DNA from 4 places in the Cronobacter sp. 153480017-3 genome. Region 3 is predicted to be linked to each of the others. Evidence: predicted binding sites of a transcription regulator. Region 3 holds the regulator's gene; each other region holds the start of a gene.

Region 1 (7,701 bases), on a different contig from region 3:
TGTGCGTTTCGAAGTGGTCATATCCTTTCCAGTCGAGCGTTACCGGCGCGCCATCGCGTAAAAATACCATGCCTTCCGACGCCGTGGTCAGCTGGCCGATGCAGGTTACGGGCACGCCAAGATGGCTCACCGCCACCTCCAGCGCGCCGCGATTAAGCTCCGATACCGTAAAGCAGAGTTCATAATCCTCACCGCCAGACAACGCCCAGCGCAGCGCCTGCTCCGGATCAACATGGCGGGAGAGCGCTTCGGAGTAAGGCAGATCGTTAAGCTCAATGCGCGCGCCGCAGTCGCTCGCCTTCAGGATATGCCCGAGATCGGAAATCAGCCCGTCGGAGAGATCGATAGCGGCGCTGGCGAGCCCGCGCAGTGCCTGACCGTGCAGCACGCGCGGCGTCGGGCGCAGATGGCGTTTGACCAGATAGCCTGCGTCGCTGGTATCTTCGACGTGAAGCCGCTTTTGCAAAATCGCGAGCCCGGCTGCGCTGTCGCCCGGCGTGCCGGTGATAAACACCCAGTCGCCAGGCCGTGCGCCGGAGCGCTTCAGCGCCCGTCCGGCGGGAACAAAGCCGTGAATGCCGAGCGTCATGGAGAGCGGGCCGCGGGTGGTATCACCGCCGATAAGCTGCATATCGTAATAGTTAAGCTGTTCAAAGAGGCTGTCGCTGAACGCTTCAAGCCAGGGTTCGTTCACCTCCGGCAGGGTCAGCGCCAGCGTCAGCCATGCCGGATCGGCGCCCATCGCCGCCAGATCGCTGACATTCACCGCCAGCGCCTTGTAGCCGAGATCGCGCGGATCGATATCCGGTAAAAAGTGAATGCCCGACACCAGCGTGTCGGTGCTGATAGCCAGGGTTTGCTTCTCCGGCACGGTCAATAGCGCGCAGTCGTCGCCAATGCCGGTCTCGACATCAAGACGAGAGCTTCTGACCCGATCGAAGTAACGTGCAATCAGGGAAAACTCACCGCATGACATAAGGTTACGCCTCAACAGATAAGAAGAAGAAAAGGCCGGGATCCCGGCCTCAGAAAGCAGAAGAAGAACCGTAGTTTCTTCGTATTGATGACCATAGTAGACAATCGCCAGCTTTTCGTCTGCCTTAAGCACAGAACGGTAAAAGAAAACGAGCGTCAGGTCTCGCCTGCCGATGGCAGGCGGAAATTACTTTTTGTTAGGGCGGATGTGCGGCGCGGCTTTATCGAGCACGCCGTTGACGAACTTATGGCTGTCTTCAGCACCGAAGACTTTCGCCAGCTCAATCGCTTCGTTGATGGCCACTTTGTACGGCACATCATCACGTTTTGAGAGTTCGAACAGCGCGATGCGCAGCACCGCTTTCTCCACCTGGCCCAGCTCTTCGAGCTGACGGGACAGGTACGGCTTCATCAGGCCGTCGAGATAGCCGCTGTTGGTCGCCACCCCGGAAAGCAGTTCGCGGAAATACATCACGTCCACATCTTTGACATCCTGTTCCGCCAGGAACTGGTATTCAACATCGGCGATGTCATTGTGGGACAACTGCCAGGAGTAAAGCGCCTGGACGGCACACTCACGGGCGCGGCGACGAGCAGCAGGTTTCACGGAATTCCCCTTACAAAAAAAATCAGGCCTGGATAGCCTTCAGGACATTAATCATTTCAAGCGCGGTCAGCGCCGCTTCGGCGCCCTTGTTCCCGGCTTTAGTGCCAGCGCGTTCGATGGCTTGTTCAATACTTTCAGTGGTGAGTACGCCAAAAGCTACCGGGATTTCGCTGTGCTGCGCCACGTGGGCCAGACCGTTGCTGGCACCGCCGGCAACATATTCGAAATGCGCGGTGCCGCCGCGAATCACCGTACCGAGCGCAATCACCGCGTCATATTTTGCGGTTTTCGCCAGCGCCTGAGCCGCCAGCGGCAGCTCGTAAGCGCCCGGCACCCACACGACGGTGATATTTTCATCTTTTACCTGACCAATGCGTTTCAGGGCGTCGATAGCGCCTTCCAGCAGACTGTCGTTGATGAAGTTGTTGAAACGCGCAATGGCGATGGCGACGCGAGCGTCCGGGGCAGCAACGGTAGCTTCAATAATGTTCATACTCTTACCTTAGGGTTATGTAGCCCCCGCAGGGGGGCGGATTTTATCATACTCTTTCGCGCACTGCTTACGTTTTACATCCCGCCAGTCAGGCGAGCGTCAGGCGCAGGCGCAAATCGGGGCCGACCTGAACGGCGTCGCGAAATTCCAGGCGCGGCGCGTCGGCGAGCCGCTCAAGTCCTGGCAGCGCAAATAGCCCGCGGGCCTCGCTGCCGAGCAGTTTCGGCGCCATATAAACAATCAGCTCATCTACCAGCCCAGCCTGAAGCAGCGCGCCGGCGAGCTGCGGGCCCGCTTCAACCCACAGGCTGTTCACCTGGCGTTTGCCGAGCTGCATCATAAGCAACACCAGATCGAGCTTGCCGTTATGCACGGGCGTCGGCAGTTGTTCGACACCCTCTGGCCAGACGGTGTCGTCCGGGCAGGCGCGGGCAAGCCACGTCTCGCCGGGCTGATTGACAATCTTGTGCGCGGGCGTCACCTGATTCTGGCGGTCGAGCACGATCCGCAACGGCTGGCGCAGGTTTTCACGTGGATATACCGCCTGCGTCTCTTCGCCGAGCTCATCCCAGCGCACGGTCATTGACGGATCGTCGGCCAGCACCGTGGCGCTGGTAGTGAGGATAGCATGGCTTTCGGCGCGCAGACGCTGCACGTCGCGACGCGCCTGCGGCGAGGTTATCCACTGGCTTTCGCCGCTCGCCATCGCCGTGCGGCCGTCAAGCGACGCGCCGAGCTTGAGCTGAATAAACGGAAAACCGGTGCGCATACGCTTGAGAAAGCCTTTATTAAGCGCTTCGGCCTCGCTCATCATCAGGCCATGACTGACCTCAATGCCCGCCTGCTGAAGACGGTACAGGCCCCGGCCCGCCACCTGCGGGTTCGGGTCCTGCATTGCCGCGACAACGCGCGCGACGCCCGCGTTAATCAGCGCATCGCAGCACGGCGGCGTGCGTCCGTGGTGGCTACAGGGTTCAAGCGTGACATACGCGGTAGCACCGCGCGCCTTGTCGCCTGCCATGCGCAGCGCATGCACTTCGGCATGCGGCTCGCCGGCGCGCAGATGAAAGCCTTCGCCGACGATTACGCCATCTTTAACAATCACGCAGCCCACGCGCGGATTCGGATGCGTGGTAAAACGTCCCTGGCCCGCGAGCTTAAGCGCGCGCGCCATGTAAAATTCGTCAGACATCGGTTAATCCTGTAAGCGGGCGATCTCTTCGCCGAATTCGCGGATATCTTCAAAGCTGCGGTAGACCGAGGCAAAACGGATATAGGCGACTTTATCGAGCTTTTTAAGCTGCTCCATCACCAGATTGCCGATAAGTTTGCTCGGCACCTCGCGCTCGCCGGTCGCGCGCAGATGGGATTTGATATGGTTGATGGCCATCTCCACGTCATCGGAGCTGACCGGGCGTTTTTCCAGCGCTTTCTGCATGCCGCTGCGCAGTTTGTCTTCATTAAAAGGCTCGCGCACGTCGTTGCTTTTCACCACGCGCGGCATGACCAGTTCCGCGACTTCAAAGGTCGTGAAACGTTCATTACACACCAGGCACTGGCGGCGGCGGCGCACCGAGGAGCCTTCTCCCACCAGGCGGGAATCGATCACTTTAGTGTCAACGGCGAAACAGAACGGGCAATGCATAGCGCTTCCTGACTGAAAAAGTTAACTGAACAACAGTTTACCCTGAACTGGCGGGACTACAAAGACGCAACCTTTTTGAGACAAAGGCGCTATGCCGGATGCCCCGTTACGCTCTACCATAAAAAGACCGCCACTCTTTCAGGAAAAGCGAACAATGACAACACGTTATCTGAAATGGTCTATCGTCGCCAGCGCACTGGCCTTAAGCGCCTGCGCCCCGCAGAGCGAAGTACGCCAGATGCACCAGAATGTCAGCACGCTCAATCAGGAGATGACGAAGCTCAAGCAGGAGACTGTCAAAATCACGCAGCAGAACGCACTGAATGTGAAATCGAAAAGCGGTGTTTATCTGCTGCCGGGCTCCAACACGCCCGCTCGCTTAAGCAGCCAGCTCGGTATGCTGAAAATGTCGCTACGCAACGTCACGGCGGACGCGAACGGCACACAGGCGACGCTGTTTATCCAGAGCGAATCCAGTGAGGCGCTGCCCGCCTTTACCGGCACCGTCGAATGGGGCAAGTTACAGGGTACAACCGACAATTACCAGGAAGTGAACGTGCAGAACCAGCCGTTCAGCGCACCTGCCAGCACGCTGGCGCCGAGTGATGTTTCCATTCACCTGACGCTGACCGACATCACGCCAGAGCAACTGGGCTTTATCCGCGTGCATGATATCCAGCCGCTTATCGCCGGTGACGCCGTCGTCGCGCCCTGAGTGCCTCAGCATCTGTGGCGCGGAGTTTGTTACATTCGCGCCGCTCGCTTTTCTTGCTTTTCTCGCGCCGTAAATTCCTCATTTATTCCCTGCCGCTTCGCAAAAATGGTGTAACAGGAGTTGGCTTAGTTCCCTTATGCCGCTAGAATCCGCGTTCCGATGTACGCAAACGTGAACGCAATCGATTACGTACATGACAAGAATGTGAAACGCCACATATTTTTGTGAGGCTGGATACTTATAATAGGCAGCACAATTTATGCGGCGGCGGTTTATCCGCGTTGCGCGAAAGCATTACTCCACCCAGAAATGGGGATTTCCTGAAAACAGTGGCTCTATTATGAAAAAAATTGTTTTAGCTGCCGGTGCAGCCCTGGCGCTCTCCACCTCTTTTACTGCCGGCGCGGCAGAAACCAGCAATAGTGAGTTTGTTTCCGACTGGTGGCACCAGAGCGTTAACGTGGTGGGCAGCTACCATACACGCTTCGGACCGACCATCCGCAACGATACCTATCTGGAATATGAAGCGTTCGCCAAAAAAGACTGGTTTGATTTCTACGGTTACGCGGACGCCCCGGTCTTTTTCGGTGGTAACTCCGATGCTAAAGGGATCTGGAACCACGGTTCCCCGCTGTTTGTGGAGATCGAACCGCGCTTCTCTATCGATAAGCTGACCGGCACCAGCCTGGCGTTTGGCCCGTTCAAAGAGTGGTATTTCGCGAATAACTATATCTACGATATGGGCCGCAACGCTTCTGGCCGTCAGAGCACCTGGTATATGGGTCTTGGTACCGATATCGACACTGGCCTGCCGATGAGCCTCTCCCTGAACGTTTATGCCAAATACCAGTGGCAGAACTACGGTGCAGAAAACCAGAACGAGTGGGACGGCTACCGCTTTAAAGTGAAATACTTCGTGCCGATCACCCAGCTGTGGGGCGGCAACCTGAGCTATATCGGTTTCACCAACTTTGACTGGGGTTCAGACCTCGGCGATAAGAGCGGTTATGCGCTCAATGGCGTGAAATCCCGCACTAACGATTCCATCGCCTCCAGCCATATTCTGGCGCTGAATTACGATCACTGGCACTACTCCGTGGTCGCGCGTTACTGGCACAACGGCGGTCAGTGGAATGACGATGCGCAGTTAGCCTTCACTAACTATAACACCCGCACTACGGGTTGGGGCGGTTACCTAGTGGTAGGTTACAACTTCTAAACCTTACCCCGCTGAACCTGTGAAAAAGCCAGCCTCTGCTGGCTTTTTTATGGGCGTTGATTATCGCGCACTGGAGTTAACCGCCACAGATGTACGAACACCGCCTCTTCTGCCCTCTTTATCCCTTATCGAGGCGAAAAAAAACCGCAGGCCTGAACCTGCGGTTTTATTAACGTATCACGTTGCTGCGCGATTACGGCAGGAGAGACGGTTGATCCGCGCCCTCTTTTTCCACCTTCTGCTGCAACAGATGTTCACGCTTCATGCCAAGCTTCAGCGCCAGAGCGGAAGCGACATAAATGGACGACGCCGTACCGATAGAGACACCGATAAGCATGGTCAGCGAGAAGCCCTGCAGCATCGCGCCGCCGAACAGATAAAGCATCAGGATCACGACAAGCGTCGTACCGGATGTGATTAACGTCCTTTGCAGCGTCTGGGTCAGTGACACGTTAAAGATTTCGTAAGGCGTTCCGCGGCGGATCTTGCGGAAGTTCTCACGAATACGGTCAGAAACCACGATGCTGTCGTTGAGCGAGTAACCAATAACCGACATCAGCGAGGCGATGATGGTCAGGTCAATCTCAATCCGGAACAGCGACAGCACGCCCATGGTGATAATGACGTCGTGCGCCAGCGCGATAACCACACCAGCCGCCAGACGCCACTCAAAGCGGAACCCGACGTAAACCAGAATGGAGAGCAGCGCAACCAGCAGCGCCATCGCGCCCGCCTGAGCGAGGTCAGCGCCTACGCTCGGGCCGACAAACTCGATACGTTTTACCGCCGCGTTCTGGCCAGTGGCCTGGTTAATGACGTTCACCACTTTGGTGCCGAGTGCCTGACCGCCGGTTTCCCCCTGGGCAGGCGGCATACGAACCATGATGTCGCGGCTGCTGCCGAAGTTCTGCAGCAGCGGCTCTTCAAAGCCCGCTTTTACCAGCGACTCGCGCATTACATCCAGATCCGCCGGTTTTTCCAGGCCAATCTCGATAACCGTACCGCCGGTAAAATCGAGACCCCAGTTAAACCCGCGTACGCCCATCACCACAATAGAGGCGACAAGCAGCAGGCCGGAAATGGCGAAGGCCCAGTAGTCCCAGCGCATAAAGTCATAGACTTTGCGGCCGTGGTTCAATTGTTCAACAGTATATTCCTGTGCCACAACGCACTCCTCAGATAGACAGCTTGTTGATGCGTTTGCCGCCGTACAACAGGTTCACAATGGCACGGGTACCGACAATAGCGGTGAACATGGAGGTCGCCACGCCGATACCGGTCGTGATAGCAAACCCTTTAATCGCGCCGGTCCCCACTGCGTACAGGATAATGACCTTAATCAGCGTCGTGACGTTGGCGTCGAAAATCGAGCTGAACGCCCCACGGTAACCTTCGTCAATCGCCTGCTGCACTGAACGGCCGTTGCTGAGCTCTTCTTTAATACGCTCGTTTATCAGCACGTTCGCATCCACCGCGACCGCAAGGGTTAACACAATCCCCGCGATACCCGGCATGGTGAGCGTCGCACCCGGCAGCAGCGACATAATGCCGACGATAAGCACCAGGTTTGCCAGCAGCGCCGTAGTGGCGATAAGACCGAACTTCTTATAGAACAGAATCATAAACAGAATGGAGACCGCGAGGCCCGCCAGACATGCTTCCAGACCCTGAGTGATGTTCTGCATACCCAGCGTCGGGCCGATGGTGCGCTCTTCCACAATCTGAATCGGCGCAATCAGCGCGCCCGCACGCAGCAGCAGCGAAAGCTGACGCGCTTCGTTCGGGTTGTCGATGCCGGTAATCACGAAGTTCTGACCCAGACGCGCCTGAATCGTCGCAACGTTGATCACTTCTTCCTGTTTTACCAGGATGCTGCGGCCGTTGGCGTCTTTCTTACCGCTGTCCTTATATTCCACAAAGAGCGTCGCCATCGGTTTATGGATGTTGTCTTTGGTGAAATTAGACATGATATTACCGCCCGCGCTGTCGAGCGAAATATTCACCTGCGGCATGTTGTACTGATCAACGCCGGAGGTGGAATCGGTAA
Region 2 (7,701 bases), on a different contig from region 3:
GCGGCGCTTGCGAAAATGCAGGAGCGTGGACTGCCGTACATCTCCGTGCTGACCGACCCGACCATGGGCGGCGTTTCCGCGAGCTTCGCGATGCTTGGCGATCTCAATATCGCCGAGCCGAAAGCGCTGATTGGCTTCGCCGGCCCGCGCGTTATCGAGCAGACCGTGCGCGAAAAACTGCCTGCTGGCTTCCAGCGCAGTGAGTTCCTGATCGAAAAAGGCGCTATCGATATGATCGTGCGTCGCCCGGAGCTGCGCCTCAAGCTTGCCAGCATTCTGGCGAAGCTGATGAACCTTCCGGCACCAAGCCCGGACGCGCCGCGTGAAGCGGTGGTCGTGCCGCCGGTACCGGACCAGGATCACGAGGCCTGATAGTCATGAAGGGCAGGGCCATAAGGCACTGCCCTTCTTGTTTATGAACCGTAACCAGGATACGGGCATCATGGAAAAGCAACACCTTCCCCAAGCCACGTCGCCTCTGGCCACGTGGCTTTCTTATCTGGAAAACCTGCACGGTAAAACCATCGACATGGGCCTTGAGCGCGTCTCGCGCGTGGCGGCATTGCTTGATGTGGCGAAACCCGCGCCGTTTGTCTTTACCGTCGCGGGCACTAATGGCAAAGGCACCACCTGCCGCACGCTCGAAGCGGTGCTGATGGCGGCAGGCTATCGCGTGGGCGTCTACAGCTCGCCGCACCTGGTGCGCTACACCGAGCGCGTGCGCGTGCAGGGCGAGGAGCTTGCCGAAAGCCAGCATACCGCCGCCTTTGCGGAGATTGAAGCCGTGCGTGGTGAAACGTCCCTCACGTACTTTGAGTATGGCACGCTGTCCGCGCTGTGGCTCTTTAAGCAGGCGCAGCTGGATGTCGTTATCCTCGAAGTCGGGCTCGGCGGGCGTCTGGACGCCACCAACCTGGTGGATTGCGATGTGGCGGTCATCACCAGCATCGCGCTCGATCATACCGACTGGCTGGGTCCGGATCGTGAAAGCATCGGGCGCGAGAAAGCCGGTATTTTCCGCGCGGGCAAACCGGCGGTCGTGGGCGAGACGGATATGCCGCACACCATCGCGCAGGTGGCGCAGGAGAAGGGCGCACGGCTGCTTTGTGTGAACGACGCCTGGCGCTATGAGGCGGAACGCGACGGCTGGCGCTTTAGTGATGGCGACGGCGAACTGATTCATCTTCCGCTGCCGCAGGTGCCGCAGCCTAACGCGGCGACTGCGCTCGCCGCGCTTCGCGCAAGCGGTCTTGCGATTAGCGAGCAGGCTTACCGCGACGGCATCGCGCGCGCCGCGCTGCCGGGGCGTTTCCAGATTGTGAGCGAGGCCCCGCGCATCATTCTGGATGTGGCCCATAATCCGCACGCGGCGGGCTATCTGGCGCAGCGGCTCGCGCAGTCGCCATCCGCCGGGCGCGTGCTGGCCGTTATCGGCATGCTGCATGATAAAGATATCGCCGGAACGCTCGCCTGTCTGGAGAGGGTCGTGGATAGCTGGTATTGTGCCCCTCTGGACGGGCCGCGCGGCGCCCGCGCCGAAGAGCTTGCGGAACATCTGCAGGCCAGCGCTGTCTTTGATAGCGTGGCGCAGGCCTGGCACGCGGCGCTGGCCGACGCGCAGCCCGCCGATACGGTGCTGGTATGCGGGTCGTTTCATACCGTCGCAGCGGTAATGGAAGAGATGGACGCGGGGAGACGAGGTGGCGAGTAAGTTTCAGAACCGATTAGTCGGCACAATTGTGCTGGTGGCGCTGGGCGTTATCGTGCTGCCAGGGCTGCTGGACGGCCAGAAAAAACATTATCAGGATGAGTTCGCGGCGATCCCGCTGGTGCCGAAACCTGGCGATCGCGACGAGCCGGATATGCTGCCGGCCGCGACGCAGGCGCTGCCGTCTCAGCCGCCGGAAGGCGCGGCGGAAGAGGTAAGAGCCGGTAACGCGGCGGCGACGTCGATAGACACCACGCGACTGCCTGCCGATACCGGCGCGGATCTGGATGAAGTGCCGGTGACGCCTGCGAAGCCTAAAGCGACGGAGCCTGCGAAAACACGGACTGCCGATAAGCCCCAGAGCAAGCCGCAACGCGATAAAACCGACGAGCAGCTTGCGATGGTGAGCGAGGCCGAAGCGCCCGCGCCTGCGAAAACCGCGCCGCCGGAGAAACCGCAAACGCCGCCTGCGGGCAAGGCGTATGTCGTGCAGCTCGGTGCGCTGAAAAACGCCGATAAAGTCAATGAAATCGTCGGCAAACTGCGCTCGGCGGGTTATCGGGCGTATACGTCGCCGTCCACGCCGGTGCAAGGGAAAATCACCCGCATTCTGGTAGGGCCGGAGGCGTCGAAGGATAAGTTAAAATCGTCGCTTGGCGAGCTGAACAGCCTGTCAGGGCTTAACGGCGTAATAATGAATTACAGCGTGAATTAAGCGGTCTGGCGTCTTTTTTAAAGGCGCATCGAGAAACCGCATCGCGCCACAGACGGCCCGCTTACGGCGCTTTTTTGCCGCCCGCGGGCGTAACGGACGGATGGCGTTGAAGATTTTTTCAACGCCATTTTTTATTAACGCGTGGAAAGGAAATCCCTACGCAAACGTTTTCTTTTTCTGTTAGAATGCGCCCCGAACCGGATGTCAGGGCGTTTTATCGTGGGACACATTCATGGTCTGGATAGATTACGCCATCATTGCAGTAGTGGGTTTCTCGTGTCTGGTCAGCCTCATCCGCGGCTTCGTGAGAGAGGCGCTGTCGCTGGTCACCTGGGGCTGTGCTTTCTTTGTCGCCAGTCATTACTACACTTACCTGGCAGTCTGGTTCACCGGCTTTGAAGACGAACTGGTACGTAATGGGATTGCTATCGCGGTGCTGTTTATCGCGACGCTTATCGTCGGTGCGATAGTCAACTATGTGATTGGCGCGCTGGTGGAGAAAACCGGCCTGTCGGGTACAGACAGGGTGTTGGGGATCTGTTTCGGCGCCTTGCGGGGCGTGCTGATTGTCGCCGCCATTCTGTTCTTTCTTGATACCTTCACGGGCCTGTCCAAAAGCGAGGACTGGCAAAAGTCGCAGCTCATCCCGCAGTTCAGTTTCATCATCAGATGGTTCTTTGACTATCTGCAAAGCTCGTCAAGTTTCCTGCCCCGGTAATCGTGCCGGGGGCGGTCTTTGAATTGAGGAAAAGACAACATGTGCGGTATTGTCGGGATCGCCGGTGTTATGCCGGTCAACCAGTCGATTTATGACGCGTTAACGGTGCTTCAGCACCGCGGGCAGGATGCCGCAGGCATCATCACCATCGATGCGAATAATTGCTTCCGTCTGCGTAAAGCGAACGGCCTGGTGAATGATGTATTCGAAGCCCGCCACATGCAGCGTCTGCAGGGCAATATGGGTATCGGCCATGTACGCTACCCGACGGCAGGCAGCTCCAGCGCCTCCGAAGCCCAGCCGTTCTATGTGAACTCGCCCTACGGTATTACGCTTGCCCATAATGGCAACCTGACGAACGCCCATGAACTGCGCAAAATGCTCTTTGAAGAGAAGCGCCGTCATATCAACACCACCTCAGATTCTGAAATCCTGCTCAATATTTTCGCCAGCGAGCTGGATAACTTCCGTCACTACCCGCTGGAAGCGGACAACATTTTCGCGGCCATCGCGGCGATGAACCGCCTGATCCGCGGCGCATACGCGTGTGTGGCGATGATCATCGGCCACGGCATGGTAGCGTTTCGCGACCCTAACGGCATTCGCCCGCTGGTGCTTGGCAAACGCGACGCCGGTAACGGCCGCGCCGAGTACATGGTGGCGTCCGAGAGCGTGGCGCTCGATACGCTGGGCTTTGAGTTCCTGCGCGACGTAGCGCCTGGCGAAGCGGTGTATATCAGCGAAAAAGGCCAGCTCTTCACGCGCCAGTGCGCTGACAACCCGGTCAGCAACCCGTGCCTGTTTGAGTATGTTTACTTCGCGCGCCCGGACTCCTTTATCGACAAGATTTCCGTCTACAGCGCTCGCGTGGAAATGGGCAAAAAGCTCGGCGAGAAAATCGCCCGCGAGTGGGAAGATCTGGATATCGACGTGGTGATCCCGATCCCGGAAACCTCCTGCGATATCGCCCTTGAAATCGCGCGCATTCTTAACAAACCCTACCGCCAGGGTTTTGTGAAAAACCGCTACGTCGGCCGTACCTTCATCATGCCGGGACAGCATCTGCGCCGTAAATCGGTGCGCCGCAAACTGAACGCTAATCGCGCCGAGTTTCGCGATAAAAACGTGCTGCTGGTGGATGATTCCATCGTGCGCGGCACCACGTCCGAGCAGATTATCGAGATGGCCCGCGAGGCGGGCGCGAAGAAGGTCTATCTGGCCTCCGCCGCGCCGGAAATTCGCTTCCCGAACGTCTACGGTATCGACATGCCGAGCGCCAACGAGCTTATCGCTCACGGCCGCGAAGTAGATGAAATCCGCCAGATCATCGGCGCAGACGGCCTGATTTTCCAGGATCTCGACGATCTCATCGAAGCCGTACGCGCCGAGAACCCGGATATTCAGCAGTTCGAATGCTCGGTCTTTAACGGCGTTTACGTCACCAAAGATGTCGATCACCAGTACCTGGAATACCTTGAATCCCTGCGTAACGACGACGCCAAAGCGGTCATGCGCCAGAACGAAGTCGAAAACTTAGAGATGCACAACGAAGGCTAATCTTTCCCCGTGCCGTCGCCCCTTGCGCAACGCGAGGGGCGAAATCCCCGTTTGCATCTCGCCGCGTCTTGCGGCAAAGTCTCGCTCAGTGCTCCTTTTCCTGATAACTCCATGAAAAAAATCATTGTCGGCATCTCTGGCGCCAGCGGCGCAATTTATGGCATCCGGCTGTTGCAGACGCTTCAGTCGGTGGCAGAGGTGGAAACGCATCTCATCATGAGCCAGGCGGCGCGTCAGACGCTGTCGCTTGAAACCGATATGAGCGTGCGCGATGTTCAGGCGCTGGCTGATGTGAATCACGACGCGCGCGATATCGCTGCCAGCGTTTCTTCCGGCTCGTTTAAAACCGACGGAATGATTATTCTGCCGTGTTCGATTAAAACGCTCTCCGGCATTGTGAACAGCTATACCGACGGGCTGCTGACCCGCGCGGCGGATGTGGTGTTAAAAGAGCGTCGCAGGCTGGTGCTGTGCGTGCGGGAAACGCCGCTGCATCTCGGCCATTTGCGTCTGATGACACAGGCCGCTGAGCTTGGCGCGATTATCATGCCGCCGATGCCCGCATTTTATCATCGCCCGCAGACGCTGGATGATGTGATTAACCAGACGGTAAACCGCGCGCTCGATCAGCTTGATATCACGCTTCCTGCCGATCTCTTCACCCGCTGGCCCGGCGCGTAATGCGCGCCAACATGGGGCAAAGCGCAGCGCGGTGCCTCATTGTGGGGCAATTCTGCAAGCGCGATCATATCCTCGACATTTAATCCCGCCTTTTGCGATTTCACGCTCAGCGTCTGCTGTGCGGAATGCTATCTTCATTCACACAACTTCATTGCAACCATTTTTTAACAAATCATGGCGGCGTATGCGGCGACGCAAAGCTGGCATGGGAAGTGCAACGTCTGGTTGCAACACACAACGCAACAGATAATAAAACAGAAAACTTGAGGGTAATGTATGAAGAAGAAGGTGCTCGCGTTCTCCTTACTGCTTGGCCTTTCCACCAGCGCCAGCGTTTTCGCCGCGCTCCCCCAGACGGTACGCATCGGTACGGATGCCACCTACGCGCCGTTCTCCTCAAAAGACGCTAAAGGCGATTTTGTCGGGTTTGATATCGATCTCGGCAACGAGATGTGTAAACGCATGCAGGTGAAATGCACCTGGGTTGGCAGCGATTTCGATTCGCTGATCCCGTCGCTTAAAGCGAAAAAAATCGACGCGATTATCTCTTCGCTCTCTATTACCGAAAAGCGTCAGAAAGAGATTGCCTTCTCTGACAAGCTTTACGCCGCCGACTCCCGCCTGATCGCCGCCAAAGGCGCGACCATTCAGCCGACCATTGAATCGCTGAAAGGCAAACATGTGGGCGTGCTGCAGGGCTCCACGCAGGAAGCCTACGCCAATGAAAAATGGCGCGGGAAGGGCGTCGATGTCGTGGCCTACCAGAACCAGGATCTGATCTACTCCGATCTCTCGGCGGGCCGTCTCGATGCAGCGCTGCAGGATGAAGTGGCCGCCAGCGAAGGTTTCCTCAAACAGCCTGCCGGGAAGGATTACGCGTTTGCCGGCCCATCGGTGAAAGACAAAAACTACTTTGGCGACGGTACCGGCGTTGGCCTGCGTAAAGAAGACGCCGAGCTGAAAGCCGCGTTCGACAAAGCGCTCGGCGAGATTCGCAAAGACGGCACCTACGACAAAATGGCGAAAAAATATTTCGACTTTAACGTCTATGGCGACTGATTATCTGTAACGCGTTTGCCAGCCAGTCACTATGTTGGTGCGTGTCTGGCTAGCATGACGCAAAATGGTGCAGGTTATGCACCAGAGAAGAGCATGTGTGCATTTCTACGCACCGAAAATGAAAATAAATCTATCTCAGCGCGCATAAAGTTTTGATTACGAGGCGGCAGTGATGGCACGATAAGTGCAGTTTTTCCGCCTGACATTTAAATATGCGCGTCTGATGAGGATAGTTATGAAAAAAAGGCTGTTAGCACTTTCTCTGGGGCTGGCGCTGTCCAGCATTTCTGGGGCTTTCGCAGCAATTCCGCAGCACTTACGTATCGGCACTGACCCTACCTATGCGCCGTTTGAATCGAAAAACGCGCAGGGTGAACTGGTCGGTTTCGACATCGATCTGGCCAAAGAACTGTGCAAACGCATTCAGACGCAATGTTCGTTCACTGAACAGCCGCTGGATGCGCTGATCCCGTCGCTGAAAGCGAAGAAAATCGACGCGATTATGTCGTCGCTGTCGATCACCGAAAAACGCCAGCAGGAAATCGCCTTTACCGACAAGCTCTACGCCGCGGATTCGCGCCTGGTGGTGGCAAAAGGCTCGCCCATTCAGCCGACGCTGGAGTCGCTGAAGGGCAAACGCGTGGGCGTGTTGCAGGGCACCACCCAGGAAACTTACGGTAATGAGCACTGGGCGCCGAAAGGCGTGGAGATTGTCTCTTATCAGGGCCAGGACAATATCTATTCCGACCTGACCGCGGGCCGTATCGACGCCGCGTTTCAGGATGAAGTGGCCGCCAGCGAAGGCTTTCTGAAGCAGCCGGTGGGCAAAGGCTATCAGTTCGGTGGCCCGTCGATTAAAGATGAAAAACTCTTTGGCGTCGGCACCGGCATGGGGATCCGTAAAGAAGATAACGAACTGCGCGAGGCGCTGAACAAGGCGTTTGCCGACATGCGCGCCGACGGCACCTACGAGAAGCTTGCCAAAAAGTATTTCGATTTTAACGTCTACGGCGATTAATCCGCACGCGTTTGCACGGCGCCCTGCGGGGCGCCGATGGGCCGTGCGCACGCTGAGTACAGGATAAGTCACCATGCTGTATGGGTTTTCACAGGTAATCCTTCAGGGCGCGCTCGTCACCCTGGAGCTGGCGCTCAGCGCCGTTGTCCTCTCGGTGGCGATTGGTCTGGTCGGCGCAGGGGCGAAGCTCTCACATAACCGCCCGCTGGCGCTGATTTTTGAAGCGTACACGACGCTGATTCGCG
Region 3 (7,701 bases):
GGGAGGGAGTCAGACGCCGCGACCAGCGGTGAAAGCAGGTGCATAATCGCTTCCGGCAGGATCATGCCGGTGGTGGATTCAATGATAAGGTTAAGCGGATGAAGCGTAAGGACAATGACCACGACCGGGATCAAAATCTCAAACGAGCGCGCGACGCCGGTCGGCACCTCTTTTGGCAGGCGGATAGTAATGTTGTGGCGCTTCAGAAAGGCATACATTTCGCTCGCGTAAATCGCGGTAATAAGCGCGGTGAAAATGCCCTGACCTGAGAAATACTGCGTGGAAATTTGCCCGTCTTTATAGGGCGCCGCCACCAGCAGAAAGGCCATAAACGCCAGCAGGCCGGTCATGATAGGGTCAAGCTTATAGTGCTTGCCAAGACTCGCGCCAATACCGACCGAGATAAAAAACGTCATGACGCCCATGCTGAGATTAAACGGCAGCATCAGCTGCTCGCGATATTTCAGCGATAGATCGAGCCATGCGCGACAAAAGCCAATTTGCGTATCCGGCGAGAAAGGCGGGAAGATAAAAACCAGCAGAAACGAACCGATAATCATAAACGGCAGGGCGGCAAGGAAACCGTCCCTGATAGACACCACGTGACGCTGCGACCCCATCGCACCCGCCAGCGGTGTAATTTTATTTTCAATAACATGGACCATACTCTGGTACAGACTCATGACATGTTTCCTTAATCAGGCAGAGGGAATAGCGCTCAGTTTGAAACAAAACGGAAACCGGTTTCCATGTGTCTGTCACCTGATTGCTGCCGGGATCACTTTTATCGAAGGAAACGTCGCGAAAGCGTGAGAAATATCACAAAGCGAGGAAGAGAGAGTGGCAAAAAGCCCCCGGCATGCGCCGGGGTGGACGCTTAACGGGCGACGCGCAGGCCGTTTTCCACGCCGCGGCTGAAGACCACCTGCCACAGCTGGATATCCCGCGCGCGGAAGGCACCCGCACAGGCGTTGAGATAATAGGTAAACATGCGTTTAAAACGCTCAGAATAGTTATCCGCAATTTCCGGCCAGGCGGCCAGGAAGCGCGCATACCAGGCCATCAGCGTTTTATCGTAGTCCGCCCCGAAGTTATGCCAGTCTTCCATCACGAAGTGCGGCTCGCTGGCGGCGGCTATCTGGCGCGCCGAAGGCAGGCAGCCATTCGGAAAGATGTACTTATCAATCCACGGGTCGACGTTGTTATCGGTTTTCCGTGAGCCGATGGTATGCAGCAGGAAAAGCCCGTCGGGCTTGAGATTGCGGTCGGCAACCTCAAAATAGGTGGCGTAGTTTTTCGGACCAACATGCTCAAACATGCCTACCGAGACGATGCGGTCAAACTGCGAATCGAGATCGCGGTAATCCTGCAACAGAATGGTGACATCCAGCCCCTGGCAGCGTTCCTGCGCCATTTTTTGCTGCTCGGCGGAGATGGTCACGCCGGTGACCGATACGCCATAATGGCGCGCGGCAAACGCTGCCAATCCGCCCCAGCCGCAGCCGATATCCAGCAGCGTCATGCCAGGCTTAAGCTGAAGTTTTTCGCAGATAAGTTTTAACTTCGCCTGCTGGGCGTCTTCCAGGTTGTCCGCCTCTTTCCAGTAGCCGCAGGAGTACTGCATGTACGGGTCGAGCATGCGGCTGAACAGATCGTTGCCGAGATCGTAATGCTCTTTGCCGACAATCCAGGCGCGTTTTTTGGTTTGCAGATTGAACAAACGGGCACCAAGAATACGCAGCGTATCTTTCAGGTGACGTGGCAGTTGCTCTTCCAGCCCCGCGCGCAGCACTTTAGTGAAAAAGAGATCGAGCCGCTCGCACTCCCACCAGCCATCCATATAGCTTTCGCCAAGACCGAGGGAACCTTCCTGTAACACCCGTTTAAAAAAGTCAGGATTTTTCACCTGAATGTCGGAAGGAGCAGCGCCGTTAACGGCGATCCCGGCCCGGCTGAGCAGTTCAGTTGCGATGCGATACCAGTGGTTGTCCGGTATGCTGACTTCTTCTATACACGATGAACTCATAGCTTCTCCATCACTGATGTGATCAGAACCTTCAAACAGCGTAGTCGCAATTTTCGGTATGTGAGAAATATCACGGAAAGGTCCGCGAGCCTGATATCCGACGTAGAACAGAGGAAGGGAGATGACCCTTGCCAGAAATGTCATTCCAAATAAAAACGGGAGCCAGCAGCTCCCGTTACTACATAATATTTATGCTAATTATCGTAGAGCCGCGAACCAGTATAGGCCTCGCTTTACGATGATTCAACTGTTGACCGTTAGCAAGCTAATCACAAAAATTTCATATTTTCACGCGGCTGATGATTGCGTAAACCGTTGACGACCACGCAACCGAAAGCCGAGGCCCGCCAGCACCACTGTCGCCAGCATAACGCTGGTGGTTGACAGCAGCGCGGTCGCGACCAGCCACGACACCACCAGGCTTGCCACAAAACAGAGTCCAAGCTGGAGCGTGTTTTGCAGCGCGGCGGCGCGTCCGGTGGCCTGCGGGAACGGCAGCAGCGCAGCGGCGACCACGATAGGGTAAATCGCCCCGTTCGCCATCGCCATCAGGCAGAAGGGAATAAGCAGTGTGGTGAGCGTAACGGCGTCGCTTAACCCCACGAGCCAGGTGGCGAGCACGCTCAGCGCGAAGCCTGCCAGCAGCCACGGCAGCAGCGTTTCGCCATTCCATTTTTGCAGCGCACTGCGACAGCCATAGCCGCCAATCAGAAACGCTATAGTTTGCGGCACGTAGCTCAGTCCTATTACCGCCGGGCTGTAACCCATCTCATGCAGAATAAACGGCGAACCGGTGAGCCAGGCGAAGAAACTGGCGGAGCAGGCAGCATAAATCAGCACATTGCCGCTGTAGACGCGCGAGCGCAGCAGCATCATAAAGCTCAGCGGCTCGCCGCCTTTATTGCCCTGAGGCGCGCCGGAGGGCAGACGCAGGGCCGGAATCATCAGCGCCACCGTAATGGCAAACAGCACCAAAAAAATCGCCTGCCAGGAAAAGTGATTCAGGATCCAGCTGCCGAGCAGCGGTGCCAGGGCCGGAGAAAGCCCCACCAGCGGCATAATAGTCGCGAAGATACGACGCGCCTGCTGCGCCGGGTAGCGGTCGGTTACCAGCGCCTGCCAGCTTACCGCAGCGGAACAAACGCCCACGGCCTGAATAAAGCGCAGGGCCAGCAGCGCGCCCGCGCTCTCTACCCAGACGGTGCCAAGGCAGCCAAGCGCGAAAATCCCAAGCCCCGCCAGCAAAACCGGACGACGGCCAAAACGGTCAGAAAGCGGGCCCCAGACGAGCTGCGCCAGCGCGAAACCGGCCAGGAAAAGGCTCAGCGAGGCGCTGATAGCCGAAGGGGCTGTGTGCAGATCCGCTTCAATAACGGCGAACGCGGGCAGGTACATGTCGGTCGCCAGAAAACCGAGCACGCTCAGCCCGGCCAGCCAGCAAAGAAATCCTTTATCAGGTCGCATCACATTAACTCACTTCTTATTACGCGAAAGAGCCAGGAGTGTACGGAGTGCAATTCCGCTTGTGAAACGCTAATATTTGCCCATTCCATTCAAAAAATTTGCAGGCAGATAATGTGGTCTGAATATTCCCTGGAAGTGGTGGACGCCGTGGCGCGCACCGGCAGCTTTACCGCAGCCGCCGCAGAACTGCACCGCGTGCCTTCTGCCGTCAGCTATACGGTACGTCAGCTTGAGGAGTGGCTTGCGGTATCGCTCTTCGAGCGCCGCCATCGCGATGTGGTTCTGACGCCTGCAGGAGCCTGGTTTCTGCGCGAAGGGCGTTCTGTCATCAAAAAAATGATGATCACCCGTCAGCAGTGCCAGCAGATCGCCAACGGCTGGCGCGGGCAACTTTCCATCGCGGTGGATAATATCGTGCGCCCGGAACGCGTCCGGCGGCTGGTGCTTGATTTCTACCGGCACTTTTCCGATGTCGAGTTGCAGGTTTCACAGGAAGTCTTTAACGGCGTCTGGGACGCGCTGGCGGACGGGCGCGTGGAACTTGCCATCGGCGCCACACAGGCGATCCCGGTCGGCGGGCGCTTCGCGTTTCGTGATATGGGCATGCTGAGCTGGCGTTGCGTCGTGGCGCACCATCATCCGCTGGCACAGCTCGCGGGCGCGCTCAGCGACGACAGGCTGCGCGATTACCCCTCGCTGGTGCTGGAAGATACATCGCGATCGCTGCCCAAGCGCATTACCTGGCTTCTGGATAACCAGCGGCGCGTGGTGGTGCCGGACTGGCACTGCGCCGCCGATGCGCTCAGCGAGGGGCTCTGTATCGGCATGGTGCCGACGCATTTCGCGAAGCCATGGCTCGATAGCGGGGAGTGGCGCGCGTTGACGCTGGAAAACCCGTTCCCGGACGCCGCCTGCTGTCTGACGTGGCGGCAAAGCGACGCCTCGCCCGCGCTGCGCTGGCTGCTCGATTATCTGGGGGACAGTGAAACGCTGAACACGGAGTGGCTGCGGGAGCCGCAATAATACGGCTCCCGGAAGGATTAACGGCGATAGTCGCGGAACGGGCCGTCCGCCACCGAGCGGCGTTCGATCAGGCGCGGATGCACCTCGATGGTCTGCGACTCTTCGCGCTTATTCACGATGCGGTCGAGCAGCATATTGAACGCAGTCTGGCCGAGCGTCTCTTTTGGCTGATGGATAGTCGTCAGCGCCGGGCTAAAGAAACGCGCGTTGCGTACGTTGTCGTAGCCGATGATTGAAATATCCTGCGGCACGCGCAGGCCCATTTCATCGGCGGCGCAGATAGCGCCCATCGCCATGATATCGCCGCCGCAGAACACGGCAGTCGGGCGCTGCGGCTGCGAGAGGATCTGCTGCATGGCGCGGTAACCGGATTCCGGCTCGAAATCGCCCTGCACAATCCAGTTTTCCGGCACTTTAATGGCCGCTTCTTCCAGCGCTTTCATAAAGCCTGAGAAACGCCCGACGCCGGTGTTACGCTCAAGCTGCCCCGGAATCACGCCAATATCACGATGGCCGCGCTCGATAAGATAACGCCCGGCGAGGTAACCGCCCTGGAACGCGTTATCGATTACCGAGTCGGTAAAATCGGCTTTCGCTTCACCCCAGTCCATCACCACCATCGGGATATGACGGTACTCTTCAAGCGTGGAAAGCAGCGGCTGCGGGTATTCCGAGCACATCACCAGCAGGCCGTCGACGCGCTTTTGCGCCATCATAGACAGATACGCGCGCTGCTTTTCCAGATTGTTATGCGCGTTGCCCAAAATCAGCGTATAGCCTTTGGCGAAGCAGCTGTTTTCAACGGCTTCGATAATTTCCGCGAAATAGGGCGCTTCGCTACTGGTCGCCAGCAGCCCGATAGATTTGGTGTGATTCACCTTCAGGCTGCGCGCCACGGCGCTTGGCGAATAGTGTAATTCTTTGATAGCCGCCCAAACCGCATTGCGCGTCTCTTCCGCCACAAAACGGGTTTTGTTAATCACATGTGAGACTGTTGTTGTGGAAACGTTGGCTCGCTTCGCGACGTCTTTAATTGTTGCCATTAATAATCACTCCAGACCCCTGGCTGAGCCCTGCAAAATCACGGGTTAATCGTTTGCCTGTACACACCCCTGACTGCCGCGAGGGGAGTGCGGCATGCCGGGAAACGCGACATTTTTCGTGAGGAGGGGTCGATGGCCGGTACCGAATAAAGTAGCGACGAATTTTGGCTTATCTTTATCGAAAGGGGAAGAGGGAAAACGCATATCTGGTTAAATGTCGCAGGATTTTTCGGCCCGTTTATGCAAAAATGCGCACTACCTGTTTTTTATGGGGTCTTTAAGGAGAATACCATGAGTACCGATCTGAAATTTTCGCTGGTCACGACGCTGGTTGTACTGGGCCTGATTGTGGCGGGCGCATTTACCGCCATTCTGCATTAAGCGACAGGCGGGAGCGCACCTGTTCTCCCGCTTTCTTAAACTTTTCTTGCGTTTAAGCGCCGATTCCCCGCTGTTTTCTTTCTTTTTCCCGTTATTCCCTTTAGATTCGCTAATAACAATTAGCGCGTGTTCTTAACAGCTGCGCAATAATATTTTGCTGTTTTTGTCACTTATCTTTTCTGATTGAGAGTGTCATCCTTTTCTGCATCCTGCTGTAACGTCGGGCGTTCCCGGCGCTGTTGTACAATTTCTGGAGCAATGAATGAAAGTCAATTTTCCGTTACTGGCACTGGCTATCGGTGCTTTTGGCATTGGCACGACCGAGTTTTCCCCGATGGGGTTGTTGCCGGTCATAGCGAACGGCGTCAACGTCTCCATTCCGGCCGCCGGTATGCTGATTAGCGCCTACGCGGTCGGCGTGATGGTAGGCGCACCGCTGATGACGCTTTTACTGTCGCACCGCGCACGGCGTAGCGCGCTGATTTTTCTGATGGCGATTTTTACGCTCGGTAACGTGCTGTCAGCACTGGCACCGGATTATATGACGCTGATGGCCTCGCGTATTCTCACCAGCCTTAACCATGGGGCGTTCTTCGGCCTCGGCTCGGTGGTTGCGGCAAGCGTCGTGCCGAAGCATAAACAGGCGAGCGCCGTCGCGACGATGTTTATGGGCCTGACCATTGCCAATATCGGCGGCGTGCCGGCGGCCACCTGGCTTGGTGAAACCATCGGCTGGCGAATGTCGTTTCTGGCGACGGCCGGTCTTGGCGTGGTGGCGATGGCGAGCCTCTGGTTTTCCCTGCCAAAAGGCGGCAGCGGCGAGCGCCCTGATGTGAAAAGCGAACTGGCCGTGTTGATGCGCCCGCAGGTGGTGAGCGCGCTGTTGACAACCGTGCTCGGCGCGGGCGCGATGTTTACGCTCTATACCTATATCGCGCCGGTTCTGCACCACATCACTGATGCCAGCGCGGCGTTCGTCACCGCCATGCTGGTGCTGATTGGCGTCGGGTTTTCCATCGGCAACTATCTGGGTGGCCGCCTGGCGGACCGCTCGGTGAGCGGCACGCTGAAAGGCTTCCTGATGCTGCTTATCGTCATTATGGCGGCTATTCCGTGGCTTGCGAAAACGGAAATCGGCGCGGCGGTGAGCATGGTGGTATGGGGGGCTGCGACTTTCGCGGTAGTGCCGCCGCTGCAGATGCGCGTGATGCGTGTCGCCAGCGAAGCGCCGGGCCTGTCCTCATCTGTGAATATCGGGGCGTTTAATCTCGGTAACGCACTTGGCGCGGCGGCGGGCGGGGCCGTTATCCATGCGGGCTTCGGTTATAGCGTAGTGCCAGTGATGGGCGCGCTGATTGCCGCACTCGGCCTGCTGCTGGTGCTGATCTCCAGCCGTAGCGAGGCGCAAATGGCGTGCAGCGCTGAATAATGCATGCTGCCATATAAAAGAAAACGGAGAAGGGTGACCTTCTCCGTTTTTTTGTGAGGATAAATCGATTAACGAATAGTGCGCGGCGTCATCACCCGGCGCGCGCCGACATAGTGACGCTGCCAGTAATCTTCGCTCAGCGACGTTATCTGGATTTCCTGGCCGCTGCGCGGTGACTGAATAAATTTGCCGTTACCGACATAGACGCCGACGTGATCGGCGGTGCCACGGCCCTGAGTGCGGAAGAATACCAGGTCGCCGCTTTCCAGCTCGCCACGGTTAACCGGCGCGGCGTCGCGCAGGTGATACATTTCATTGGCGGTGCGCGGAATGCG
Region 4 (7,701 bases), on a different contig from region 3:
CATATCCGCGGCGGCGTGAATACCGGCCAGAATAATCACCAGCGCCGCCAGCTTTTGCAGCATATGCAGGCCGACTTTATCTTGTTGGGGTTGGGGTCGTTGTGGACCAATCATAACCAATTCCTTTGATGAGGGCTTTCTTAGTGTAGTGTGCAATGGGCATTGCGCCGCAGGGAGGAAGTCTGAAACGCGGGCGTTTCCGTTGAAGGAAATTTCAGGTTTATACTGACGCTACCGCTGTTGCCAAAAAAGTGAAATGTCATGCCGGATGTAAGCGCCGAACCCGCATTAAGCGGCTTACGGCTGAACCTGAAAATCGTCTCCATCGTTATCTTCAATTTCGCTACCTTTCTGACCATCGGCCTGCCGCTCGCGGTACTGCCGGGCTATGTCCATGATGTGATGGGGTTTAGCCCGTTCTGGGCGGGGCTGGTTATCAGCCTTCAGTATATCGCCACGCTGATAAGCCGTCCTCATGCGGGGCGTTATGCCGATCTCTGGGGGCCGAAAACCGTGGTGATCGTCGGGATGTCCGGCTGTCTGCTGAGCGGCGCGAGCTATTTTCTGGCGTGGTGGGGGGCCGGCGCGCCGCTGGTGTCGCTGGCGCTATTGTGTCTCGGGCGCGTGGTGCTGGGCTTTGGGCAAAGCTGCGCGGGAACCGGCTCGACGCTCTGGGGCGTCGGCGTGGTCGGCTCGACGCACATCGGTAAAGTGATCTCCTGGAACGGCGTGGTCACCTACGGCGCGATGGCCGTGGGCGCGCCGCTCGGTGCCCTGCTGTACCGCCAGGGCGGCCTGCCGCTGGTGGCGGGCGTCATTATGGGCGTTGCGCTGCTTGGCATTGTGTTAGCGCTGCCGCGCCCGGCCGTGAAGGCGAGCAAGGGTAAACCGCTGCCGTTTCGCGCGGTGCTCGGCAAGGTCTGGCCGTTCGGCATGGCGCTGGCGCTCACCACTTCTGGTTTCGGGGTGATCGCCACGTTTATTACGCTATTCTATCAGGCGAAGGGCTGGGACGGCGCGGCGTTCGCCCTGACGCTGTTCAGCGGCGCGTTTGTCGGCACACGCTTGTTATTCCCTAACGCGATTAACCGGCTGGGCGGCATTAACGTGACGCTTATCTGCGGCGTGGTGGAAACGGTCGGGTTGCTGATGGTTGGGCTGGCGGTGGAGCCATGGATGGCGAAAGCGGGGACGTTTCTCGCAGGCGCAGGGTTCTCGCTGGTTTTCCCGGCGCTTGGCGTCGTGGCGGTGAAAGCGGTGCCCCAGAGTAATCAGGGCGCGGCGCTCGCCACCTATACGCTGTTTATGGATCTGTCGCTCGGGATAACCGGCCCGGCGGCGGGCGTGCTGATGGCCTGGGCGGGCGTACCGGCGATCTATCTGGCGGCGGCGGGGCTGGTGCTGCTCGCCATTCTCTTGAGCGTACAGCTAAAAAAACGGCCCGCCCCGTAAAGGGCAGGCCGCGTTTTAAGCGTCATTTTTACTGCGGATTACTTCACCACGATGGTGTTGATGATGTTCTCTGCGGTGCTCTGCGCCTGCTGCTGGTTATCGGCAGGCAGCGTGATTTGCAGGGTCAGCAGTTTGTCATCGACATTGCCCAGCACCACGGATGAGTAAGCGGTCTGGCCTTTGGCAGAGATGACGGTGTCGAGCTGCTGCATCTTCTGGCCTTTGATTTCAATCGCTTTATTGGTCACGACCTGCAGTTGCGGGTCGCGGGCGCGCTGCTGATCTTCCAGACGCTTCGCCAGCACTTCCAGCGATTCCTGGCTTTTCTCGCCGACGATAACGATCACGGCTTTCTGGCCGGTCTGGTCAGAGTAGACGTGCATATTGTTCGCCTGGGTGCCTACTTTACCGCTCTGATCGGTCATATCCGACGGCAGGGAGAAGCTCAGTTTACCGTCCAGCAGGCTGACCGGCTGGCCGGAGGCTTCGCTCTGTGAGGCACCGGCGCTGGCCGGCGCGTTGCTGTCTTTGTTATCGCAGGCGGCAAGCCCCATCACCAGCAGGCCAATACCGACATATTTCACCAGATTGCGCATTCGCTTATTCCTTTACAAGAGACGGTCAACACGACCCATCCCTGCATCTTAACACAAGAAATTCCGTGAACCTTTAACCGCGCTGCAGCACGTGGAAATCGGATTTATCCGCCAGCTTTTTCAACAGCATATTCAGCAGCACGCCGTACATCGGCAGGAAGAACACCAGGCTGATAAGCACCTTGAAGGTGTAGTCCACCAGCGCGATTTCCATCCAGTGTTCGGCCATGAACGGGTCCGGGCTGCGCCAGAAGGCGATAAAGAAGAACGACAGCGTATCGCTGACGTTGCCGAGCAGCAGCGACGCGCCCGGCGCCAGCCACCAGCGCGGGCTTTGGCGCAGGCGGTTAAACACATGCACGTCGAGGATCTGCCCGAGCGCATAGGCCATAAAGCTGGCGGTCGCGATGCGCGCGACGAACAGATTGAAGTGCGACAGCGCGCCAAACCCTTGCCAGCTCCCCATATAAAACAGCGAGGAGATCACGTAGGAGACCAGCAGCGCAGGCACCATCACGGCGAAAATAATGCGACGAGCCAGCGGCGCGCCAAAAATGCGCACGGTCAGATCGGTGGCAAGGAAAATAAACGGAAAGCTAAACGCGCCCCAGGTGGTATGAAAACCAAAAATGGAGACGGGCAGCTGCACCAGATAGTTGCTGGAGGTGATCACCAGCAAATGAAACAACGAAAGCCAGACGAGCGCGTTGCGGCGCTGACCAGGAGTAAAGGGCGTCATATTGTGACCTTTTTGTTAGTTGGGGTGAGGGAACCCAGTTCATCTTCATGCTAAGGCAGACGCAGCGCGTTTGCGCAAAAGCCGCCGCATAATACTGCTTTGTCTCGCCAATGCAATGGTTAATTTTAACGCAATCGTTCACATGAGTTGCGTCACAAAAAACGGGGGGTAAACTAAGGCGGTTTTTGACAACGCCGAGACAAGCATGACCGATCTGTTCGCCAACCCTGACCACACCCTGGACGCCCTCGGGCTGCGCTGCCCTGAGCCGGTAATGATGGTGCGTAAAACCGTGCGTAATATGCAGCCCGGCGAAACGCTGCTGATCGTGGCCGATGATCCGGCGACGACGCGCGATATTCCTGGATTCTGCCGCTTTATGGAACACGAGCTGGTAGCCTCGCAAACTGAAACGCTGCCGTATCGTTATCTGCTGCGTAAAAATCAATAATTCCTGCCGTAAGCCGCGCGCATGCGGCTTTCTGAACTCACGTCACATTCTTTTTAAACCTTTGTTTCAAAGTTGTTGCTTTTGTGAGGCGCTTCACCCTGCCTTTACAGGACGTCGTCTAGTTTATAACCGACAAATCAAAACACCGTTTTATAACTAGCCTGTCCTTATCCTCTGGAGCGACCCGATGAAAAAGCGATTTATCCCGGCGCTGGCCGGTCTTTGCCTCTCCACCGCGTCACTGCTGTTGGCGCCCGCTCTCCATGCGCAAGTGATTAAAGCGGCCGATGTTCACCCGCAGGGCTACCCGAACGTTGTCGCCGTGCAAAACATGGGTGAAAAGTTAAAACAACAAACCAACGGCGATCTGGAAATTAAAACGTTTCCGGGCGGCGTGCTGGGCGATGAAAAGCAGATGATAGAGCAGGCGCAGATGGGCGCAATCGACATGATCCGCGTTTCAATGGCACCGGTTGCCGCGATTTTGCCGGAGATCGAGGTTTTTACACTGCCTTACGTGTTTCGTGACGAAGACCATATGCACAAGGTCATCGATGGCGATATCGGCAAACAAATCGGCGATAAACTCACCAGCAACCCGAAATCGCGGCTGGTCTTTTTAGGCTGGATGGACTCCGGCACCCGCAATTTGATCACCAAAAATCCGGTCGTGAAGCCGGACGATCTCAAGGGCATGAAAATCCGCGTACAGGGTAGCCCGGTCGCCATCGGCACGCTGAAAGCGATGGGCGCGAATGCGGTGGCGATGGGCGTGAGCGAAGTTTACAGCGGCCTGCAAACCGGCGTTATCGACGGCGCGGAAAATAACCCGCCGACCTATATCGCGCACAACTACCTGCCGGTCGCGAAGCACTACACCCTGAGCGGCCACTTCATCATCCCCGAAATGCTGCTCTACTCGAAAGTGAAATGGGACAAGCTAAAACCTGAGCAGCAACAGAAAATCCTGACGCTCGCCCGCGAGGCGCAAATGGAACAGCGCGAGCTGTGGAATGCCTATAACAAACAGGCGCTCGACAAAATGAAAGCGGGCGGCGTGCAGTTCCACGACATCGATAAAGCGTTTTTCGTTAACGCGACCGCGCCGGTGCGCGACCAGTATGGCGCGAAGCATCAGGATCTGATGAAAGCCATCGCCGACGTCAAATAACGTCTAACGCCGGGCTGGCCCCGGCACCTCATCCGCTGCGGAGTGTTTATGTCCCGATTCTTTCTGATCTGGATGGATCGCCTGTACCTGCTCGCCATGATGGTGGCCGGGTTCGCGCTGTTGATCATGACGGTCGTGATCCCGATAGGGATTTTCTCGCGTTACGTGCTCAACCGGGGTGAGTCCTGGCCTGAGCCGGTCGCCATTATCTGTATGGTGACGTTTACCTTTATCGGCGCGGCGGTGGGCTACCGCGCAGGCTCGCATATTGCGGTGAACATGCTGACCGATCGCCTGCCGCCGTTCGCGCAGCGGGTCTGCGCGCGCGTGGTCGATCTGCTGATGCTCATCATTTCCGTGGTGATGTTTTACTACAGCGCCCTGTTGTGTATGGAGCTGTGGGAACAGCCCGTCGCGGAATTTCCGGTGCTTACATCAGGAGAAAGTTATCTGCCGCTGCCCATCGGCTCGGCGGTGATGATTCTGTTCGTCATCGAGCGGCTGCTGTGGGGTTCTCAGGAGAACCGCCCGGTCGTGCTCATTGGCAACCATAGCTAGCGGGGAACGTTATGGACGCATTTATCTTACTGGCCACGCTGGCGGCGCTGCTGGCGCTCGGGATGCCGGTCGCTTTCGCGGTGGGCCTGAGCGCCATCGTGGGCGCGCTCTGGATAGATCTGCCGCTGGAGGCGCTGATGATCCAGATAACCAGCGGCGTTAACAAATTCACGCTGCTGGCGATCCCGTTTTTTATCCTGGCGGGCGCGATTATGGCCGAAGGCGGCATCGCCCGACGGCTGGTGAACTTCGCCTATCTGTTTGTGGGGTTTATCCGCGGCGGGCTGTCGCTGGTAAATATTGTCGCCTCGACGTTTTTCGGCGCGATTTCCGGCTCGTCGGTGGCGGATACCGCATCTATCGGCAGCGTGATGATCCCGGAGATGGAAAAGAAAGGCTACCCGCGCGAATACGCCGCGGCGGTCACGGCGAGCGGCTCGGTGCAGGCGATTCTTATTCCGCCCAGCCATAACTCGGTTATCTATTCGCTGGCGGCGGGCGGCACCGTGTCTATCGCGACGCTGTTTATCGCGGGCGTGTTGCCGGGGCTGCTGCTGGGGCTGAGCCTGATGGTGCTCTGCATCGCGTTTGCGCGGCGGCGCGGCTACCCGAAAGGCGAGCGGATCCCGCTCAGGCAGGCGCTGAAAATTTTCATCGATGCGCTGTGGGGGCTGATGACGGTCGTGATTATTCTGGGCGGCATTCTGACCGGCGTGTTTACCGCGACGGAATCGGCGGCGGTGGCGTGCCTGTGGGCGTTTTTCGTGACGATGTTTATCTACCGCGATTACCAATGGAGCGAACTGCCGAAGCTGATGTTCCGCACCGTGAAAACGGTGACGATCGTGATGATCTTAATCGGCTTTGCGGCAGCGTTCGGCGCGGTGATGACCTATATGCAACTGCCGACACGCATTACAGAATTCTTCACGACGCTGTCGGATAACAAATACGTCATCCTGATGTACCTCAACATTATGCTGCTGTTGATTGGCACGCTGATGGACATGGCGCCGATCATTTTGATCCTGACGCCGGTGCTGTTGCCGGTCGCTAACCAACTCGGCATCGATCCGGTGCATTTCGGGATGATCATGATGGTGAACCTTGGGATCGGGCTGATTACGCCGCCGGTGGGTTCGGTGCTGTTTGTGGCGAGCGCCGTCAGTAAGAAGAATATCGAAACCGTGGTGCGCGCCATGCTGCCGTTTTATGGCGTGTTGCTTATTGTGCTGGCGATGGTGACTTACATTCCGGCCATTTCGCTCTGGCTGCCGCGAGTGTTAGGGATGATGTAAGGGCGGTGGCGGGTGTTCAGGTTGAGGTGGCGGGTGTTGAGGTGGCGGGTGCACTTCGTTTACCCGCCCTACGAATATTCCGGCCGCTGTAATGTAGGGTGGGTAAGCGCCGTTGAGATGGCGGGTGCACGTTGTTTACCCGCCCTACGAGTATTCGGGCCGCTGTAATGTAGGGTGGGTAAGCGAAGCGCACCCACCGTATCAACCTTCCGCCCTGAACGTAGGGTGGGTAAGCGAAGCGCACCCACCATGTTCCATGTTCCCCGTCAGCCGCGTTTACGCAACAGCCTTAACGCATTGGCGGTCACCAGCACCGTCGCACCCGTATCGGCCAGCACGGCCAGCCACAGGCCGGTCAACCCGAGCAGCGTCGTCACCAGGAAAACGGCCTTTAACCCCAGCGCAATCGCGATGTTCTGACGAATATTACGGTGCGTGGCGCGGGCAAGCGCGATCATCTCCGGCAGCGCCGCCAGCCGGTTGTGCGTTAGCGCCGCGTCGGCGGCCTCCAGCGCCACATCGGTGCCGCTGCCCATCGCAATACCGATGGTCGCGGCTTTCATCGCAGGCGCGTCGTTAATACCGTCGCCGACCACCGCCAGCGGCGCGCGGGCGTTAAGCGCATTGACCGCTGTCACCTTATCCGCAGGCAGCAGCCCGGCGCGATATTCCATACCTACCTCTGCGGCAATTGCCGCCGCCGCGCGCGGGTTATCTCCGGTCAGCATCACACTCCCCACGCCGAGCGCCCGGAGTTTTTCCACCGCGTCGCGCGCGTCGGCGCGCTGCGTATCGCGTAGTGCCAGCGTGCCGAGAAGCCGATCGCTTGCGGTCACGACGATCACCGTCTGGCCCTGCGCTTCCTGCTCGCGGATGCGCGCCTGCCAGTCTGCCGGAAGCGCAATGGACACCTTATCCGGCGCGCTGATGCGAAGCAGGCGGCCCTCCACCTGCGCTTCAACACCCGCACCCGCCAGCGTGCGCTGCGCACCGGCGCGAAGCGTCGCCACGCCGCGCGTGGTCGCCTCGCGCACCACCGCCTGCGCCAGCGGATGCGTGCTGCCCTGCTCAACGGCTGCGGCGTACGCCAGCAGCGCTTCCGCTTCCAGCCCGTCGACCGGATCGACCGCCGTGACCTGCGGCGTGCCCGCCGTCAGCGTGCCGGTTTTATCAAAAGCGATTTGCTCAACGCGCCCCAGCGCCTCCAGCGCGGCACCGCCTTTAATCAGCGCGCCAAAGCGCGTGGCGGCTGCAAGGCCTGATGTGATCGCCGCAGGCGTTGAGATCACCAGCGCGCACGGGCAGCCAATCAGCAGCAGCGCCAGCGCTTTGTAAATCCACGGCAGCCACGGCGCGGCAAACAGCAATGGCGGAATAAGCGCCGTCAACAGCGCCGCCGCCATAATGACCGGGGTATAGATGCGGCTGAAGCGATC

What was found. The regulator PurR, encoded in region 3, represses purine synthesis genes. The targets are predictions, from matches to a motif close to CANGCAAACGTTTGCNTG.
Region 1: a site for PurR is predicted at 4,610-4,627, ahead of ACUW6V_RS16220 (nucleoside-specific channel-forming protein Tsx). Genes of this name have one in related genera too.
Region 2: a site for PurR is predicted at 2,581-2,598, ahead of cvpA (colicin V production protein). Genes of this name have one in related genera too.
Region 4: a site for PurR is predicted at 2,915-2,932, ahead of tusA (sulfurtransferase TusA). Genes of this name have one in related genera too.

The regions. Positions count from the first base shown of each region.
Region 1 covers NZ_JBSEYN010000007.1:145,108-152,808, reverse strand. The annotation lists gene pgpA (phosphatidylglycerophosphatase A) at 1-21, opposite strand, end outside; gene thiL (thiamine-phosphate kinase) at 1-976, opposite strand, end outside; gene nusB (transcription antitermination factor NusB) at 1,163-1,582, opposite strand; gene ribH (6,7-dimethyl-8-ribityllumazine synthase) at 1,605-2,075, opposite strand; gene ribD (bifunctional diaminohydroxyphosphoribosylaminopyrimidine deaminase/5-amino-6-(5-phosphoribosylamino)uracil reductase RibD) at 2,164-3,267, opposite strand; gene nrdR (transcriptional regulator NrdR) at 3,271-3,720, opposite strand; gene ACUW6V_RS16225 (DUF3251 domain-containing protein) at 3,875-4,435, shown strand; gene ACUW6V_RS16220 (nucleoside-specific channel-forming protein Tsx) at 4,776-5,654, shown strand; gene secF (protein translocase subunit SecF) at 5,848-6,819, opposite strand; gene secD (protein translocase subunit SecD) at 6,830-7,701, opposite strand, start outside.
Region 2 covers NZ_JBSEYN010000006.1:86,851-94,551, reverse strand. The annotation lists gene accD (acetyl-CoA carboxylase, carboxyltransferase subunit beta) at 1-372, shown strand, start outside; gene folC (bifunctional tetrahydrofolate synthase/dihydrofolate synthase) at 443-1,711, shown strand; gene dedD (cell division protein DedD) at 1,701-2,423, shown strand; gene cvpA (colicin V production protein) at 2,656-3,141, shown strand; gene purF (amidophosphoribosyltransferase) at 3,181-4,698, shown strand; gene ACUW6V_RS14360 (UbiX family flavin prenyltransferase) at 4,810-5,379, shown strand; gene argT (lysine/arginine/ornithine ABC transporter substrate-binding protein ArgT) at 5,656-6,438, shown strand; gene hisJ (histidine ABC transporter substrate-binding protein HisJ) at 6,674-7,456, shown strand; gene ACUW6V_RS14345 (histidine ABC transporter permease HisQ) at 7,530-7,701, shown strand, end outside.
Region 3 covers NZ_JBSEYN010000014.1:31,011-38,711, forward strand. The annotation lists gene ACUW6V_RS20165 (PTS sugar transporter subunit IIC) at 1-683, opposite strand, end outside; gene cfa (cyclopropane fatty acyl phospholipid synthase) at 878-2,026, opposite strand; gene punC (purine nucleoside transporter PunC) at 2,315-3,490, opposite strand; gene punR (DNA-binding transcriptional activator PunR) at 3,602-4,513, shown strand; gene purR (HTH-type transcriptional repressor PurR) at 4,531-5,556, opposite strand; gene cydH (cytochrome bd-I oxidase subunit CydH) at 5,848-5,937, shown strand; gene ACUW6V_RS20195 (MFS transporter) at 6,200-7,366, shown strand; gene ACUW6V_RS20200 (C40 family peptidase) at 7,435-7,701, opposite strand, start outside.
Region 4 covers NZ_JBSEYN010000004.1:159,998-167,698, reverse strand. The annotation lists gene ACUW6V_RS11570 (AI-2E family transporter) at 1-114, opposite strand, end outside; gene ACUW6V_RS11565 (MFS transporter) at 262-1,452, shown strand; gene ACUW6V_RS11560 (DcrB family lipoprotein) at 1,491-2,048, opposite strand; gene ACUW6V_RS11555 (7-cyano-7-deazaguanine/7-aminomethyl-7-deazaguanine transporter) at 2,122-2,787, opposite strand; gene tusA (sulfurtransferase TusA) at 2,993-3,238, shown strand; gene ACUW6V_RS11545 (TRAP transporter substrate-binding protein) at 3,426-4,409, shown strand; gene ACUW6V_RS11540 (TRAP transporter small permease) at 4,458-4,967, shown strand; gene ACUW6V_RS11535 (TRAP transporter large permease) at 4,979-6,265, shown strand; gene zntA (Zn(II)/Cd(II)/Pb(II) translocating P-type ATPase ZntA) at 6,532-7,701, opposite strand, start outside.